Regions from separate parts of the Pantoea brenneri genome, predicted to be linked through region 3. Evidence: predicted binding sites of a transcription regulator. Region 3 holds the regulator's gene; each other region holds the start of a gene.
What was found. The regulator CRP, encoded in region 3, controls carbon source genes, mostly activating them, when cyclic AMP is high. The targets are predictions, from matches to a motif close to ATGTGANNNNNNTCACAT.
Positions count from the first base shown of each region.

Region 1 (5,718 bases), on a different contig from region 3:
CGAGATCGAGCCGCCCGTCATGCAGCGGGGCCAGCTGCTGGCGGGTGTTGATCTCCTGCATCTGAATATGCACCTGCGGCCAGCGCTGGCGAAACTGGTACAGCGCATCGGACACCACCACGGTAAACGGCGCTGAGGAGGTAAAGCCAATACGCAGCTCTCCCTCTTCGCCACGATGCAGCCGCGCCGCCCGGTCAGCCGCCTGTTCCACCTGCAACAGAATGGCGCGCGCATCCTGCAGTAACTGCTGACCGGCGGCCGTGAGCTGCACGCTGCGGTTGGTACGATTAAACAGCCGGGCACCGGTTTCAGTCTCAAGCTGAATAATCTGTTGACTGAGCGGCGGCTGAGAAATATTCAGCCGCAGCGCCGCCCGGCCAAAATGCAATTCTTCGGCGACCGCAATGAAATAGCGCAGATGGCGCAGCTCGATATTCATATCTTTAACGTCTTATTTGAGATTATTAATATATTAGACATCATAATCAGCCTTTTCTAAGCTGACGACAGGTTTTTAATCACTAAGGAAAGATTGTGGGTCGCACTACTCAGGCAGGAACCGTTGCGGATGACGCAGGATGCAGATCGCCAGAATCGCTGGCTGCATCGGGCTGGATTACCCGCGGAACGCCGCAGTTTATGCGCGTCACGCTGGCCCTGTTTTCAGCCGGTCTCGCCACCTTTGCCCTGCTCTACTGTGTCCAGCCAATATTGCCGGTGCTGTCGCAGCAGTTTGGCGTGTCGCCCGCGACCAGCAGCCTGTCGCTCTCCATCTCCACCGGACTGATGGCGCTGGGCCTGCTGGTGACCGGCCCGCTGTCTGATGCGGTCGGACGCAAGTCTGTAATGGTCACCGCGCTGATGCTGGCCGCCCTCTGTACCCTGATCTCCGCCACCATGACCAGCTGGCACGGCATTCTGATCATGCGCGCATTGATGGGCCTGGCGCTGAGCGGGGTCGCCGCAGTCGGCATGACCTATCTGAGTGAAGAGATGGACCCGCGCGTGGTGGCGTTCTCAATGGGGCTGTACATCAGCGGTAATTCCATCGGCGGCATGAGTGGCCGCCTGCTGAGCGGGGTGCTGACCGACTTTTTCTCATGGCGGGTGGCGATTGCGGTTATCGGCTGCTTTTCCCTGGCTTCAGCGGTGATGTTCTGGAAAATCCTGCCGGCGTCGCGCCATTTCCGCGCCACCTCTCTGCGCCCCCGTAACTTGCTGATTAATTTTCGTCTGCACTGGCGCGATGAAGGGCTGCCGTGGCTGTTTGCAGAAGGCTTTCTGCTGATGGGAGCCTTTGTCACGTTGTTTAACTACATCGGCTACCGTTTACTGGATGCGCCCTGGCATCTCAGCCAGGCAGTGGTGGGTCTGCTGTCGGTGGTCTACCTCACCGGCTCATGGAGTTCGCCGAAAGCGGGTGCGTTAACCAGCCGGCTGGGACGGGGGCCGGTGATGCTCGGCGCTACCGCGATTATGCTGGCTGGCCTGTTGTTCACTGCCTTTAATTCGCTGTGGCTGATTTTGCCCGGCATGATGCTGTTCACCGCCGGTTTTTTTGCCGCCCATGCGGTTGCCAGCAGCTGGATTGGCCCACGAGCCCGCCGTGCGCGCGGTCAGGCTTCTTCACTCTATCTGTTCAGCTATTACGTCGGGTCCAGCGTGGCCGGGACGCTGGGCGGGGTGTTCTGGCATAACTATGGCTGGATGGGTATCACGCTGTTTATCAGCGCCCTGCTGCTGCTGGCTCTGCTGGTGGCCTGGCGGTTGCAGTGTAAAAAGCTTTGATCCCCTGTTCCCTCTGAATTGCTGGCCCGGCCACTGCGTCGGGCGATTTTATCTGCGCTGTTGAGACAACTTTCAGGGCCAGCCGGAACATAATGTGCTTTTCCCGCTATAATCGGTCTGATTGTGACATTTGCTTACTTCTGTCGCTTAACACAGCAAAAAGGACCGCCTGTGGCTCTCTACTATTACGTGAACAAACAATCAGGTTACAACCATAACCATGTGGTGCATGCTGCGGGCTGCCCCTTCCTGCCCGCGCCAGCTGACCGGCTGTTTCTCGGCAGTTTTTACCACGTCAATGCGGCTATACTGCAGGCCAAAAAGTATTATTCTGGCGCGATGGGCTGTGAAACCTGCTGCCCACCCCCTCGCCATTCCGATACCGATCCACAGCCTGGTATGGCCCTGAAACATACCCTGACCTCACGTTAGCCTGACCGCGATTGAGCAAGGCTCGCGCTGCGCTAATTTGTTAAGATTTTCCGCCATTTTCCGTTATGTTAGAACTCCTGATTCTCTTTGACGGGTTTTACCATGCGGGAAAAGTTTGCGGGCTCTCAGATCGCCCTTCACTGGCTGACCTTTTTACTGGTGGCGACGGCCTACGCCACCATTGAACTGCGCGGTTTTGCTCAGCGCGGTTCATGGCAGGGTTATGCGATGATCATCACCCATTTCAGCGCGGGCGCGTCGGTGCTGGTGTTGATGATTGCTCGTCTGGTGCTGCGCACCCGGCATCGTTCTCCGCCGATTGTTCCTGCCGCCCGACGCTGGCAGACCGGGCTGGCACATCTGACTCACACCCTTATCTATGCGCTGTTTATTACTCTGCCGATACTCGGTCTGACATCACGCTATCTGAAAGGCCGTGAATGGTGGCTGTTTGGTATCAGCATGCCGGTGGCGGCGGAACCCAATTTTGATCTGGCGGATATGCTGATTGACTGGCATGAGACGCTGGCTCCGCTTGGATACTGGTTAATCGGACTGCACGCGGCGGCGGCGCTGTTTCATCATTATCTGCTGAAAGACAACACCCTGATGCGCATGATGCCGGCACGGCGACGCGGTCAATAACCTCAGGCTATCGCCCTGTCACAGGGCGATAAAAAATATTCAGGATTAAAAACGGTTTATAAGGTTCCTCTTCCCGGTTTATTCACTACAATAGTCAGTAATTTGTGACGCAGGTCACTTTCGCTGGATGTTTCTGCCACATCCGAATTCGCTGTTCTGACTGATTTGACTCCTCATGCAATCAACGACTGTTTCACGTAAAACTGCCTGGCTTCGCGTGGTGTTGCTGGCTATTGCCGCTTTTGTTTTCAACACCACCGAATTTGTGCCGGTTGGCCTGCTATCGGATATCGCAGCTGATTTCTCGATGCAGACCGCTGATGTCGGCATTATGCTCACCATCTATGCCTGGGTGGTGGCGCTGCTCTCGCTGCCGCTGATGCTGCTGACCCGCAATATTGAGCGACGAATGCTGCTCGGCGTGCTGTTCCTGATTTTTATCATCAGCCATGTGCTGTCAACCGTGGCGTGGGACTTCCGTTCGCTGATCGTCTCGCGTATCGGTATCGCGCTGTCGCACGCGGTGTTCTGGTCGATCACCGCATCGCTGGCGATCCGCGTCGCCCCGGCGGGCAAGAAAACCCAGGCGCTGAGCATGCTGGCAACCGGTACGGCGCTTGCGATGGTGCTGGGCGTGCCGATTGGCCGCGTGGTGGGTCAGTATCTCGGCTGGCGTACCACCTTTGGTGCCATTGGCCTCTCGGCGCTGGTGCTGATGATTATGCTGGTGCGGATCCTGCCGCGTCTGCCGAGTGAACATACCGGTTCACTGAGCAGCGTGCCGATGCTGTTCCGTCGCCCGGCGTTAGTCAGTATGTATCTGCTGGTGACGCTGGTGGTGACCGCGCACTACACCGCTTATAGCTATATCGAACCCTTTATGCAGGCGGTGGCCCACTCGGGTGAGAACTTCACCACCCTATTGCTGCTGCTGTTCGGATCGGCCGGCATTATCGGCAGCGTACTGTTCAGTTCGCTGGGTAATAAATTCCCCTCTGGTCTGCTGATCGCCGCCATCGCGCTGATTACACTTTGCATGGGACTGCTGATTTTTGCTGCGGTCCGTCCTGCTGCAATCTCCACCCTGTGTGTGATCTGGGGAATGGCGATGATGATGATTGGCCTGGGCATGCAGGTACGGGTGCTATCACTGGCGCCTGATGCCACAGACGTTGCGATGTCGCTGATGTCGGGTATTTATAATATCGGCATTGGCGCAGGTGCGCTGTTGGGTAATCAGGTCAGTCTGCATCTGCAAATGGCGGATGTGGGCAATGTCGGTGGGATGATCGGTCTGGTCGCGCTGTTGTGGTGTGTCTATATCTTCCGCCGCTACCCGCAATTACGCAGTAACGGCTAGAAAAAAGGCTTCAGATAAGTGGTTACCTGAAGCCTGTTTCATCTTATTTATAAATGACTGCGGTTTACTTATAGATGACTGCGGTGCCATGCAGGTTGTTGTTGCCAGAGGTCGAAGTGATGCGGAAAGACTTTGCACCGACATCGCTGGCCCGGTCTGACAGTTGCTGTTCCAGCGAGGTCAGGTTGGTGCTACCTGTCGCGCTGATCACGCCAATTTTTTGCTGATCGAGCGGCGATTGAGTGACCTGCTGAGCCGCCACGCTGGCAAAGGAGAGGCTGCCGAGTAGCGCAGCCACCACCATCATACTGATACTTTTCATAACGAACCCCTTCTCAACAGTTAATTACTGATAAATCACGGCGGTGCCGTGCAATTTGTTCTGACCACTGGTTGAGGTGATACGGAATGATTTGGCACCCGCTTCATCCGCTTTGGCATTTAACTGCGCTTCAAGCGAATTGAGGTTGCTGCCGCCCTGGACAGAAATGGTGCCAACCGGCTGCTGGTTGATTGGGTCGCTGCTGACCTGATCAGCGGCGAATGCGCCAAATGTCAGGGTAGAAAGTGCCAGCGCGGCCAGACTCAGTTTGATGCTTTTCATAGGTTGCTCTCTCAATATTCGGTAGTGGAAAAATGTGTGTCGTTATTTAATTAACGATCATTAACTAAATGATAGGCCCGATTGTGGTCAGCCGTCAATATTTATTTAATGAGCGTTATTTTATTCGCGAAGTGGCGTGATTATGGGCTTCAGCTCCCTTTTTCACTTAACCTTAGGGGCGATATCCGCGCGCCGTCGCACAAAATGGCAACCGCCTTCAGCGCAGAATGCGCCAGCCCTTGCACAATTTATTAATGATCGGTAATTTAATAGGGTGTTTCACAACCCGTGAGGATATATGAGCCAGGTTCAGGATTGCGATGTGAAGAAGTGCCGCGGTCGGCCAAAAGTTTTCGACCGTGAAACTGCGCTCGATAAAGCGCTTACCCTGTTCTGGACCCACGGTTATGAGGGGACCTCGCTGGCCGATCTGGTAGCGGCAACCGGGGCGAAAGCGCCCACGCTCTACGCCGAGTTTGTCAATAAAGAGGGGTTGTTCCGGGCCGCGATGGAGCGCTACGTGGAGAAATTCAGTGCCTGGCGTGACGCGGCGCTCGGCAATGATGCGTTGCCGGTCGATCAGGCGATCGAGGGTTATTTCCGTGCAACCGCCGCCTGCTTTACCGATCGCGATTCGCCCGGCGGCTGTTTCTTTATCTGCACCTCCACCACCCTGTCAGCGGCTTCTGCCGAGATCGCCAGCATGTTGCAGCAGCAGCATCAGTCGCAGGAGAGTACGCTTAGCGACTTTCTGCTGACCCGCCAGCAGCGTGGTGAACTGAGCGAATCAGTGAATATCGCGGCGCTCGCGCGCTATCTGGGCTGTATGCTGCAGGGCATGTCGGTGCGGGCGCGTGAAGGGGTGCAGCGGGACGATCTCGACAGCATC
Region 1 covers NZ_JBCGBG010000001.1:1,105,885-1,111,602, reverse strand. The annotation lists gene AABB92_RS05135 (LysR family transcriptional regulator) at 1-439, opposite strand, end outside; gene AABB92_RS05130 (MFS transporter) at 535-1,788, shown strand; gene AABB92_RS05125 (hypothetical protein) at 1,960-2,220, shown strand; gene cybB (cytochrome b561) at 2,323-2,865, shown strand; gene AABB92_RS05115 (sugar transporter) at 3,041-4,225, shown strand; gene bhsA (multiple stress resistance protein BhsA) at 4,290-4,547, opposite strand; gene bhsA (multiple stress resistance protein BhsA) at 4,572-4,829, opposite strand; gene AABB92_RS05100 (TetR/AcrR family transcriptional regulator) at 5,128-5,718, shown strand, end outside.
Region 1: the regulator CRP is predicted to act here: its motif matches at 2,968-2,985, upstream of AABB92_RS05115 (sugar transporter).

Region 2 (5,718 bases), on a different contig from region 3:
GAAGTGTATCAGAGTCACGGAAGTCAGGCACGCTGCGCCCATACTATTCGTGGAGGCGTCTCACACACATGGCTCTGTCATCCGCATCATCATCGTCGTCCTGCTCTTCATCAGCCGGATTTTCCGGCATCGCCCGCTCCACCAGCTGAGGATTAATCGACCGTTTCACTTCAACCCCCAGCGCACGGAAACCTTCCGTCTGCGCAATCAGGTTGCCGCGTCCTTCGGCCAGTTTTTTCATCGCCTCGCGGTAGCTGATTTGCGCCTTATCCAGGCTGTGACCAATACCACTCATGTCATCAACGAACAGCCGCATTTTGTCATACAGCCGGGTGGCGCGGTCAGCAATACGCTGCGCATTGCGGCTTTGGTGCTCGTAACGCCACAGGTTATTGATGGTACGCAGCGCTACCAGCAGCGTGGTGGGACTGACCAGCATGATATTCTGCTGCAGCGCCTCGCCAATCAGCTCTGGCTGGCGATCGATCGCCAGCAAAAACGCCGGTTCGACCGGAATAAACATCAACACATAATCAAGCGAGCGTAAACCGGGCAATTGTTGATAATCTTTACGTCCCAGCAGACGAATATGGCTGCGCATCGCGCTGACATGTTCCTGAATCGCCTGTTCACGCTCAACCTCATCTTCCGCATTGAAGTAACGCTCATAGGCGACCAGCGTCATTTTGGCGTCCACCACCACATCTTTGCCCTGCGGCAGACGCACAATGACATCCGGCTGCATCCTGCCCTGCTGCTCCGACTGAATGCTGACCTGGGTTTCATACTCATAGCCTTCACGCAGCCCGGACGCTTCCAGCACCCGGCTGAGCACCACTTCGCCCCAGTTGCCCTGGATTTTATTGTCGCCTTTCAGCGCTTTGGTAAGGTTGAGCGCTTCCTGCGCCATTTGCGCATTAAGCTGCTGTAACTGACGGATTTCGTGGGTCAGGGTGTGCCGCTCACGCGCTTCCGCGCCAAAGCTCTCATGCACCTGACGACGGAAACCATCCAGCTGTTCACGCAACGGGCCGATCAGGCTGTCGAGGCTCTGGCGATTCTGTTCATCGACGCGGCGGCCGCTATTTTCGAAAATACGGTTGGCGAGGTTTTCAAACTGGGCGCTGAGGCGTTGCTCGCTGTTGGTCAGCAGACGCTGCTTCTCTTCGGCGGCGAAGCGGGTCTCTTCAAGACGGATGGTTACCTCACGCAGCTCCGCTTCCTGGGCGCTGTTGACCTCCAGCTGGTTGCGCAGTTCCCGGTTAAGCTGTTCGCTCTCATTGCGCCAGTAATCGAGCTGTTGCAGACGTTCATTGGCACCACTCAGCGCACCATGAAGCTGGCGCAGTTCCTGCTCACGCTGCTGCGCCTGCTGCTGAAGCTGTTCAATCTGCTGCTGCTGGCGCTGTTGTGCCTCTTCCAGCAGACGGCGCTCGGTTAAGAAACTGGCGGCCTGATGCCCGACACGTAACTGTGCCAGCATCCAGCCAATTCCTGCGCCGGCGAGTGCCAGACAGATGCTGATAATGATGTGCTGATCCATGATTTCCCCGCGACTCAAGCTGCTGAGGGAAAAGGTAGAGTCGCACTGTATGAATGTCCAGATATATTTACCTGCACTCAATCACTTACCGCACGGTCACCGTCAGCTTTCCGGCCTGCCAGTCTTCAATCAGGAAGAACGGCATCGGCAGCAGCCATTGGCCATTTTTCACCTGGGCCGGATATTGCCAGCTTTTGCCGTCCGCGCTGATGTCCACCGCCTGCCGGGTGCCGTCGGCGGCGGCGGACTGTCCGGTCAGGCTGGCAAAGCCCACGTTGCTGCCAACGTGAAATCGGGGCATCTGCCAGCGTACCGGCGGATGCGCTGGCCACGGCTGAGCCTGATGGAAATGAAACAACTCATCATGATTGAGAATGCTTTCACGCACCGTTGGCCACAGCGCCGTCTTGAGGAAGTACTGATCGGTAAAGCGTTCGCTGCCACGGTACTGCGCAATAAACTCGCGCATCGTTTGTTCAACCTGCTGGAAAACGCCATGGCAGCCGCCCCACATGCCGGCCAGCAGTAACTCGGTGTGGGAAAAATAGTCACGCATGTGGTGGAACCAGTACGGCGATGCCAGCCAGGCGTTGACCGCCGCCGCTTCGCGCTCGGAAAGCAGCGAGTCGGCATCACGCACAATAAAGCGTTTAACGCTGGGATCGTCCATCACCAGAAAGCGCCACAGCGTCGGGAACAGCGTTTTTTCCTGCGACATATCAACCCGCTCAACGTGGGGCTGATCGAGCCGTTGCCAGACATGCTGCGGCACGCTGTCATCCAGATAGATGCGGCAGATCCAGCCGGGAAAGAGCTGCGGTGCCACCTCAACGTTTTTAATCAGGGTTTCACAGTAGCGCGGCTGGTCGCCATACAGGCTGAACGCGATCACGTTCTGCCGCGGCTGGCTGAGATCGATTGGCTCAGGCTGCGCAGCGGGAAAGGCGACCCGCGGCCCCTGACGAAAGCGGGCGTCTGACTGCATCAGCGATTCCAGGCCGTAACGCGCCACCTCATCCTGCTTATCCAGCCAGCCACACACTTCGGTCAGGCCATCCAGCCAGGTTTCTGACGCGGTGGCGCGCACGGCCGGCGGCGACTGGTAAATTTTCTGGTAGGTTTTGTACGCTTTGTGATGCTGACCGAGACGCATCAGGCAGAGCGCATAGTCACTCAGTACCTGCATCTGGTGAGGCTGATAACGCAACACCTCTTCGCAAGAGCGGACGGCCTGCGCATAATCGCCCTGCTGCATGGCGGCGCGGAACCGGGCAGCACTGCTCTCCAGACGGGCATTGAGCGCGGCGGAATTCGGGTTAACGACGGGACGACGAACGGGAATAGTTTTGCGCATCGGGCACTCTCAGAGTCCGTTGAAAGGCTGCGCCGGGGTTATCCGGCAGCAGGCAGGCCTCATAGCGGCCCGTTAACCTGCTGCCTGGCTGTGAGGGTTATAACAAGCGGCGTGCCGCTTCAACCACAATTTTTACCGCATCGCTTTCGGTCTGTTTCATCGTCACCGCATCCGGGATCTCTTTCTGGGTACGGTTAACGATCACACCAGCCACCATGCCGGCGCGCAGGCCCTGGCTGGCACACATGGTTAACAGTGTAGCGGATTCCATCTCATAGTTGAGTACGCCCATCTCCTGCCACTCTTTCATCGATCCCTGGAAGCGATTCACCACCCGACCAGAGAAGGTATCGTAGCGTTCCTGTCCCGGATAGAAGGTATCAGAAGAGGCAGTAATGCCGATATGGGTCTTCGCGCCACAGGCTTCTGCCGCAGCCACCAGCGCCGTGGTACAGGCAAAATCGGCCACTGCCGGAAACTCCATCGGTGCGAAATGCAGGCTGGCACCGTCGAGCCGCACGGAACCGGTAGTCACCAGCACATCGCCAACGTTGATGTGCGGCTGGATAGCGCCGGTGGTGCCAACGCGCAGAAAAGTGCGTACGCCAAGCTGTGCCAGTTCCTCAACCGCAATGGAGGTAGAAGGACCGCCGATACCGGTTGAACAGACCACCACCGGCTTACCGTCGAGTTTTGCCAGCCAGCTGGTGAATTCACGGTGTGAGGCCAGATGCGTGGCATCCTCCATCAGTCCGGCAATTTTCTTCACGCGCTCCGGATCGCCGGGCACAATCGCCAGGGTAGCGCCCTGCAGATCGGCTTTAGTCAGGCCAAGATGGAAAACGTCAGACTGTGTCATTTCAGACTCCTGTTAAGGGAAGGTAGCGCGTCACTCTACGTCAGCACGCCCGATAAATATGTGACAACATTCACTTAAGAAAATGAAAGTTACATTTTTCACTAAAAACAATGTGATGATTATCACAATATCACATCGGGTTCGCCGTCATTGCGATCGGCGGGGCTGTGTCGGGGTCATCGCAGTGTTAAAGAGTTGGGTGATATTGTCCGCTGCTGACTCTGTTACCCGACGTCTGGCTCGCACCGTTTCCGGCCAGGCTATAGTTACGTGATTGCGCAATTGCTCGCACGGAGAGAATAATGAAAACCAGTGATAATATGACACAAAAAGCCGCGGCAGGGACCTTTGCGCCTGCCGTTCAGCCGACCGCTTCCACCACCATTATTACCGACAGCCCGGCGATTCAGTCGGGTGAGACCTCAGTGCCAAGCCAGGGCGAAAATATGCCCGCGTTTTTTGCCCGACCAAAATCCGCAGAGGGTCCGCTGCCAGTGGTGCTGGTGGTACAGGAAATTTTCGGGGTGCATGAGCACATCCGTGATATCTGCCGCCGGCTGGCGCTGGAAGGCTATCTGGCCATCGCCCCGGAACTCTACTTCCGTGAAGGCGATCCCAACGATTACCAGGATATTCCGACGCTATTCAGCGAGCTGGTGAGTAAGGTGCCCGACAGCCAGGTGCTGTCCGACCTTGATCATGCCGCCAACTGGGCAGCGCGTAACGGCGGTGATATCCGGCGGATGGGCATTACCGGTTTCTGCTGGGGCGGCCGCATTAGCTGGCTCTATGCGGCGCACAATCCACAGCTGCGTGCCGCCGTCGCCTGGTATGGACGGCTGACCGGCGATCGGACCATGAAGCAGCAAAAGCACCCTATTGATGTCGCCGTCGATCTCAGCGCCCCGGTATTAGGCTTATACGGCGGTCAGGATGACGGAATTCCGCTGGAGAGCGTTGAGCAGATGCGTCAGGCGCTGCACGCCGCCAATGCCACCGCGGAAATCATCGTCTATCCCGAAGCCGGACATGCGTTTAATGCTGACTACCGTCCGAGCTATCATGCCGAATCGGCCAGCGATGGCTGGGCGCGGATGCTGGCCTGGTTCAGGCAGTATGGCGTAGCTTCACAGTAAGCGAAAAAAGGGGCGCCTGCGCGCCCCGATTATTTCTCATTCCCTGCCGGACGCCCGTTTACGCCGTTTTAGCCCGCAGGTTTTTTGCCGCAGTGACCATGTTAGCCAGCGCCTGCCGCGTTTCGGTCCAGCCACGCGTTTTCAGCCCGCAGTCCGGATTTACCCACAGCCGTTGCGGCGGAATACGCTTCGCCGCTTTCAGCAACAGCGCTTCAATCCATTCGACGTCCGGTACATTAGGCGAGTGAATGTCGTAGACGCCTGGGCCAATCTCATTCGGATAGTCAAAGTGTTCAAACGACGCCAGCAACTCCATGTCAGAGCGCGAGGTTTCGATGGTAATCACATCGGCATCCAGCGCAGCGATGGAATCCATGATGTCGTTAAACTCGCAGTAACACATATGGGTGTGGATCTGGGTGTCATCCTGCGCCACAGCGGCATTCAGGCGGAAAGCATCGACCGCCCAGTTCAGATAGGCAGCCCAGTCGGACTGATGCAGCGGCAGCCCTTCGCGCAGCGCGGGTTCATCAATCTGGATAATGCCAATACCGGCTTTTTCCAGATCGGCCACTTCATCACGCAGCGCCAGCGCAATCTGTTTTGCGATGGTTTCACGTGACACATCTTCACGCGGGAATGACCAGCAGAGAATGGTCACCGGACCGGTCAGCATCCCTTTCACCGGTTTGTCCGTTAGCGACTGGGCATACTTCGCCCACTCAACGGTGATCGCTTCCGGCCGGCTGATGTCGCCGATAATCACCGGTGGTTTCACGCAGCGTGAGCCATAGCTCTGTACCCAGCCGTTCTGGGTGAAGACGAA
Region 2 covers NZ_JBCGBG010000006.1:17,369-23,086, forward strand. The annotation lists gene rmuC (DNA recombination protein RmuC) at 44-1,543, opposite strand; gene AABB92_RS18560 (tetratricopeptide repeat protein) at 1,629-2,897, opposite strand; gene udp (uridine phosphorylase) at 2,995-3,756, opposite strand; gene AABB92_RS18570 (dienelactone hydrolase family protein) at 4,059-4,892, shown strand; gene metE (5-methyltetrahydropteroyltriglutamate--homocysteine S-methyltransferase) at 4,951-5,718, opposite strand, start outside.
Region 2: the regulator CRP is predicted to act here: its motif matches at 3,867-3,884, upstream of udp (uridine phosphorylase).

Region 3 (5,718 bases):
CTGGGCTGGTGGAAACGCTGAAAAGCCAGGGCGAAACGCTGTGGCATACCAGTAACGTCTTCACCAACGAACCGGCACTGCGTCTCGCCAGCAAGTTAATCAATGCCACCTTTGCCGAGCGGGTGTTTTTCGCCAACTCCGGTGCAGAAGCGAATGAGGCGGCGTTCAAGCTGGCACGCTATTACGCCTGCAAACGTCACAGCCCGTTCAAAAGTAAGATCATCGCCTTCCACAATGCTTTCCACGGCCGGACGCTGTTTACCGTGACGGTCGGCGGACAGCCAAAATATTCCGATGGCTTTGGCCCTAAACCTGCCGATATCGTCCACGTGCCGTTCAACGATCTGGCCGCGGTTAAGGCGGTTATCGACGATCACACCTGCGCTATCGTGGTCGAACCGATTCAGGGTGAGGGCGGCGTGGTGCCCGCAACCGAAGAGTTTATGCACGGGCTGCGTGAACTGTGCGATCAATACCAGGCACTGCTGGTGCTGGATGAAGTGCAGAGCGGTATGGGACGCAGCGGCAAGCTGTTTGCTTATGAGCACTATGGCGTGCAGCCCGATATTCTGACCTCGGCCAAAGCGCTGGGTGGCGGTTTCCCGGTCAGCGCCATGCTGACTACCCATGAGATCGCCTCCACCATGGCCCCTGGCGTGCACGGCACCACCTACGGCGGCAATCCGCTGGCCTGCGCCATTGCCGAGACCGCGCTGGATATCATCAATACCCCGGCAGTGCTGGAAGGCGTTGGCGTCCGGCGTCAGCAGTTTGTCAGCGCGCTGCAGGCGATTGATGCGAAGTACGATCTGTTCAGTGATATTCGCGGCAAAGGCCTGCTGATTGGCGCGGCGCTGAAGCCTCAGCATGCCGGCAAGGCGCGCGATATCCTCAATGCGGCAGCCGCTGAAGGGGTAATGGTGCTGGTGGCCGGCACGGACGTGATGCGTTTTGCACCTTCGCTGATCATCGAACCCGCCGACATCGAAGAGGGTATGCGCCGCTTCGCCACCGCCGTCGGCAAGGTGATTACCGGCTGATTTAGTTTTTGCGTAACCGTCTGCTCAGCCAGCGGCCATGTTGCGGTCGCTGGCTCCACGCCAGAGATGAAATGGTGTGCATCACGCTCAGATGATCCAGAATGCGGCGTACATGCTGTTCCACCACCGTGACCGGCCCTTCATTAATGTTTTCCAGCTCATCCAGCAGGTTAACCTGCGAACTGGCACCATCATATTCCAGTCGCTGCTGACAACGTTGCAGCGCAATTTCGCAGGACTGCAGATAACGCTCAGCTAACGTGGCGGTCAGCATGGTGTGTTCACGCGCCAGAATCGTCATTGCATTGATGTGCTCAACAATAAACTGGCTGTGGGTGACCCACAGACGCATATCCTTGAGGTACTGAGCGTTAAAAGCCGGTTCCTGCATCGCCTGGTTCAGGGAGTTAAACAGCGCATTGTGAGCCTGATTGACCCGTACCCGCTGATACGCCAGTTTCTCCGGTGACTGTTCCGCCCCCAGCAGCAGCCGTAGCGCATCCTGATAGGTTTCCAGCGCGTCATGGGCGTTTTGCCGCAATAAGCCACTCTGCCACTGCGGCCACAGCCACAACATTCCGCCAAAGGCGATCAGGCAACCCATCAGCGTATCCATCAGGCGCGGCAGCAGGAACTGCGCCCCATTCAGCGACAGCAACTGCAGCGAGTAAACCGCCGTCACCGTAAAGCCGATCATCGACCAGCCGTAAAACTGGCGGGTAAACCGGTAGCTGATAAAGGTGATCACCAGCATGATCAGCAGCACCAGCGACTCCGGCACCGCCAGGCGTAAGGTGGCAGCCGCAATCACCAGGCCGGCAAAGGTGCCCAGTGCCCGGTGCTGGATGCGAACGCGGGTGGCGCTGTAGCCGTTCTGGCTGACGAACATAATGGTCATCAGAATCCAGTACGGTTTAGGGATGTTGAAAAACAGCGCCAGTGCGCTGCCCAGCATCAGCATCACCGCAAAGCGCCCGGCAGTGCGCAGTGCCGACGAACGCCAGGACAGATAGCTGCGCAGCGCCGGCAGAAGCGGCAGACGGCGCTGACGATCGGCCATCAGGTCACGTTGATAGAGCGGTTTTTGGGTGCGCAGCACCCGCGCAATCCGATTGAAGTGGTAGAGACAGAAATTTCCCACCGGATTGTCAGGATGCTGGCGGGCGATTTTTTCCAGCGCGCTGAGCTGCTTCTCCATGCCAAAACGATCCGGCAACTGGTGATAGAGAATGTTATCCGCCAGCACCCGTAAGCGGGCCGAAATAGTCTGGGCGTTCCAGCGGATCACCGCTTCGGCATAGCTCTGCTCCACCAGTTTCTGCACCTCTTCCGGCTGATGCAGGCTGACCGAGATGTGCTCCTGCAGGTCCAGCGCCACCTGAAAGGCGCGGGTCAGCCGCTTATGGCTGTGATCCCGGCTGGCGGAAAGCATGTGCATCTGCTGGTAACAGGTGGTGATCATATCGACCACTTTTTGCTGACGCGCCAGCAGCGGCGGCAGGGCCTTTTCCGGATCGGTCAGCTGAGTCAGCAGGGTATATTTGGCGTCGCAATAGTTGGCCAGCTCACGGTAGATCAGGCTCAGGCTTTCACGCATCGGCTGCTCTTTCCACAGCCAGAACCAGAACCAGTTAAACAGCCCATACCATAGCGTGCCGCCGATATAGAGCAGCGGCGGCACATAGATCGGCATACGGCCAATCAGGCTCAGCGTGAAGATGGCGGCGATCAGGGTGCCGGGCAGCAGACGGCCGTGCAGCGGGCTGATTTCGCCGGTGACCCCCAGCAGCAACGGCAAGGCGAACAGAATCAGCGGCAGCGGAATGGCGTGCTGCGTCAGCCACTGAATCAGAAAGCTGCCGAGCGCAAACAGGCTGCCGCCGACAATCAGGCGTTTGAAGAAGCGTTTATGCGGGGTATCCAGACCGGCGATATTGCAACAGGCGGGAACTAACGAGAACAGCAGACCTTTTTGCAGGTCGCCAGCCAGCCAGCCCAGCGCCACTGGCAGACAGAGCACCAGGGTTTGCCGCAAGGCGTAATTGACTTCAGGATGGTAAATAATTCGACGCCACATCGGCCCAACACAAACAATAACGGCGCGATGTTGCCATCACGCCGTGGGTGACAGGAATTAGCGGGTGCCGTAAACGACGATGGTTTTGCCGTGTGCAGAGATCAGGTTCTGATCTTCCAGCATCTTCAAAATACGGCCCACGGTTTCACGTGAACAACCAACGATTTGGCCAATTTCCTGACGAGTAATTTTAATTTGCATGCCGTCGGGATGCGTCATGGCGTCTGGCTGCTTCGCCAGGTTAAGCAGAGTCTGAGCAATGCGTCCGGTCACATCGAGGAAAGCGAGATTACCCACTTTTTCCGACGTAACCTGCAGGCGACGCGCCATCTGCGACGACAGTCGCATCAGGATATCCGGGTTAACCTGGATCAGCTGACGGAATTTCTTGTAAGAAATCTCCGCCACTTCGCACGCGGTTTTGGCACGTACCCAGGCGCTGCGCTCCTGACCTTCTTCGAACAGGCCAAGCTCGCCAATGAAATCGCCCTGATTCAGGTAAGAAAGAATCATCTCTTTGCCTTCTTCATCTTTGATCAGAACCGCAACGGAACCTTTCACGATGTAGTAAAGCGTTTCAGCTTTTTCACCTTGGTGAATCAGCGTACTTTTGGATGGATACTTGTGAATATGGCAATGGGACAGGAACCATTCGAGTGTAGGGTCTGTTTGCGGTTTGCCGAGAACCATTCGCTATTATCCTCTGTTGTAATCGTGCCCAAAATACAGGGGGCAGTTTCCCTGTCAGGCGATGAAAGCTTCAAGCGTTTCCCTTACAGGAAATTATTCGGGCTGCATTCGGCGCAGTGCGCATCATTCTTCCCGGCTTCGCCATCGGGTGACGAAAAATATTTTCAGCACTGTTTGTAGCACAGCTTTTGCCGACTGTCTTCTGTTGTCTCGCTTCAGCTAACGGCGGATTTCTCTGGATTGCTGTTTACCAGGCGAAAGCGTACTCTGACGGCAAAACCGCATATTCTGGAGCGAAAATCATGCAGGCAAGAGTGAAATGGGTAGAAGGGCTGACATTCCTCGGTGAGTCGTCATCCGGACATCAGGTATTAATGGATGGCAATTCGGGTGATAAAGCGCCCAGCCCAATGGAGATGGTGCTGATGGCGGCGGGCGGATGCAGCGCCATCGACGTCGTTTCAATTCTGCAAAAAGGTCGCAACGATGTGGCTGATTGTGAAGTAAAACTGACCTCAGAACGTCGTGAAGAGGCGCCGCGAATCTTTACGCACATCAACCTGCACTTTATCGTGAGCGGCAAAGCGCTACAGGATAAGGCGGTCTCACGCGCGGTGGATCTTTCTGCTGAAAAATATTGCTCGGTCGCCATCATGCTGGGTAAAGGGGTTACCATCACCCACAGCTATGAAGTGATCGAACTGTAGTAGCCGCAAGGGTCATTGCAGACCTGCTAACTTCACTTCCAGTATCTGATGCAGGTTGCTTTAAGTCTGTGCCTGGGCAGGGAATCCGTTTTGATACTGTGCCTGCGCAGGGAACCGGGTCAGATCGGAAAGTCGTTTAAGCCAATCCCTGGCCGCTCGGCCCGCGCGATTACGCACCTCATCCCTGAGGCGCGCCCGTAGCCGGGCCAACGCTTTGCGTTGTTCAAAAACGCTCCCGGCGTTTTTATCCGGGCGGCGGGACGCTTTCCTCTTCTGACCCGGTTCCCAGCGTGTTGAACTTATCTATTGCTGCCAGATTCTTTCTGCCCAGGGGTTGTCTGTAGCGACCTTCCTGAAACCGGATGCGGTTGTCGAACGTGAAGCGAAGGGAGCATATGCCTGTAGCAAAGCATCGCGGGCCAGGGATGGCCCGTGCTGAGCCTGCCAGGGATAGCGGTTTTGCGTCTTTGCGAAAGGTGTATGCTCCCTGAAGCCTGCCCAGGGATAAGTCTTTAGCCGCAGGAAAGCCAGTTTTACTCTCTTTGTTAAAGACATCTGCTCTCAGAGCGGTTTTTGCTGGCCTCTTATTCTATCCGCTTGCCTTCCACCAGCCGCTTCACCAGCGGACCCATGATCAGCTCCATCGCCAGCCCCATTTTTCCGCCCGGTACCACCAGCGTATTGATATGCGAGATGAACGATCCCTGCAGCATCGCCAGCAGATAAGGGAAGTCGATATCGTCCAGCGCCTGGAAATGGATCACCACGAAGCTCTCATCCAATGACGGAATAGCGCGGGCGGCAAACGGATTTGAGGTATCGACCGTCGGCACTCGCTGGAAGTTAAGATGGGTGCGCGAGAACTGCGGCGTAATGAAGTTGATGTAATCCTCCATTGAGCGCACCACCGAATCCATTACCGCTTCACGCGAATGGCCGCGTTCGCTGGTGTCACGCACCAGCTTCTGAATCCACTCGAGGTTAACAATTGGCACCACGCCCACCAGCAGGTCGACATGCTCCGCTACGTTATGCTGGGCGGTCACCACGCCACCGTGCAGTCCTTCGTAAAACAAAATATCGGTGTTTTGCGGCAGCGGCTGCCACGGCGTAAAGGTGCCCGGCACCTGATTCCACGGTACCGCTTCGTCATAGGTGTGCAGGTATTTACGCGACTGGCCCTGGCCGTTGAGCCCATACTGCC
Region 3 covers NZ_JBCGBG010000005.1:19,379-25,096, reverse strand. The annotation lists gene argD (bifunctional acetylornithine/succinyldiaminopimelate transaminase) at 1-1,040, shown strand, start outside; gene AABB92_RS17515 (YccS/YhfK family putative transporter) at 1,042-3,117, opposite strand; gene crp (cAMP-activated global transcriptional regulator CRP) at 3,175-3,807, opposite strand; gene AABB92_RS17505 (OsmC family protein) at 4,110-4,514, shown strand; gene AABB92_RS17500 (phosphoribulokinase) at 5,099-5,718, opposite strand, start outside.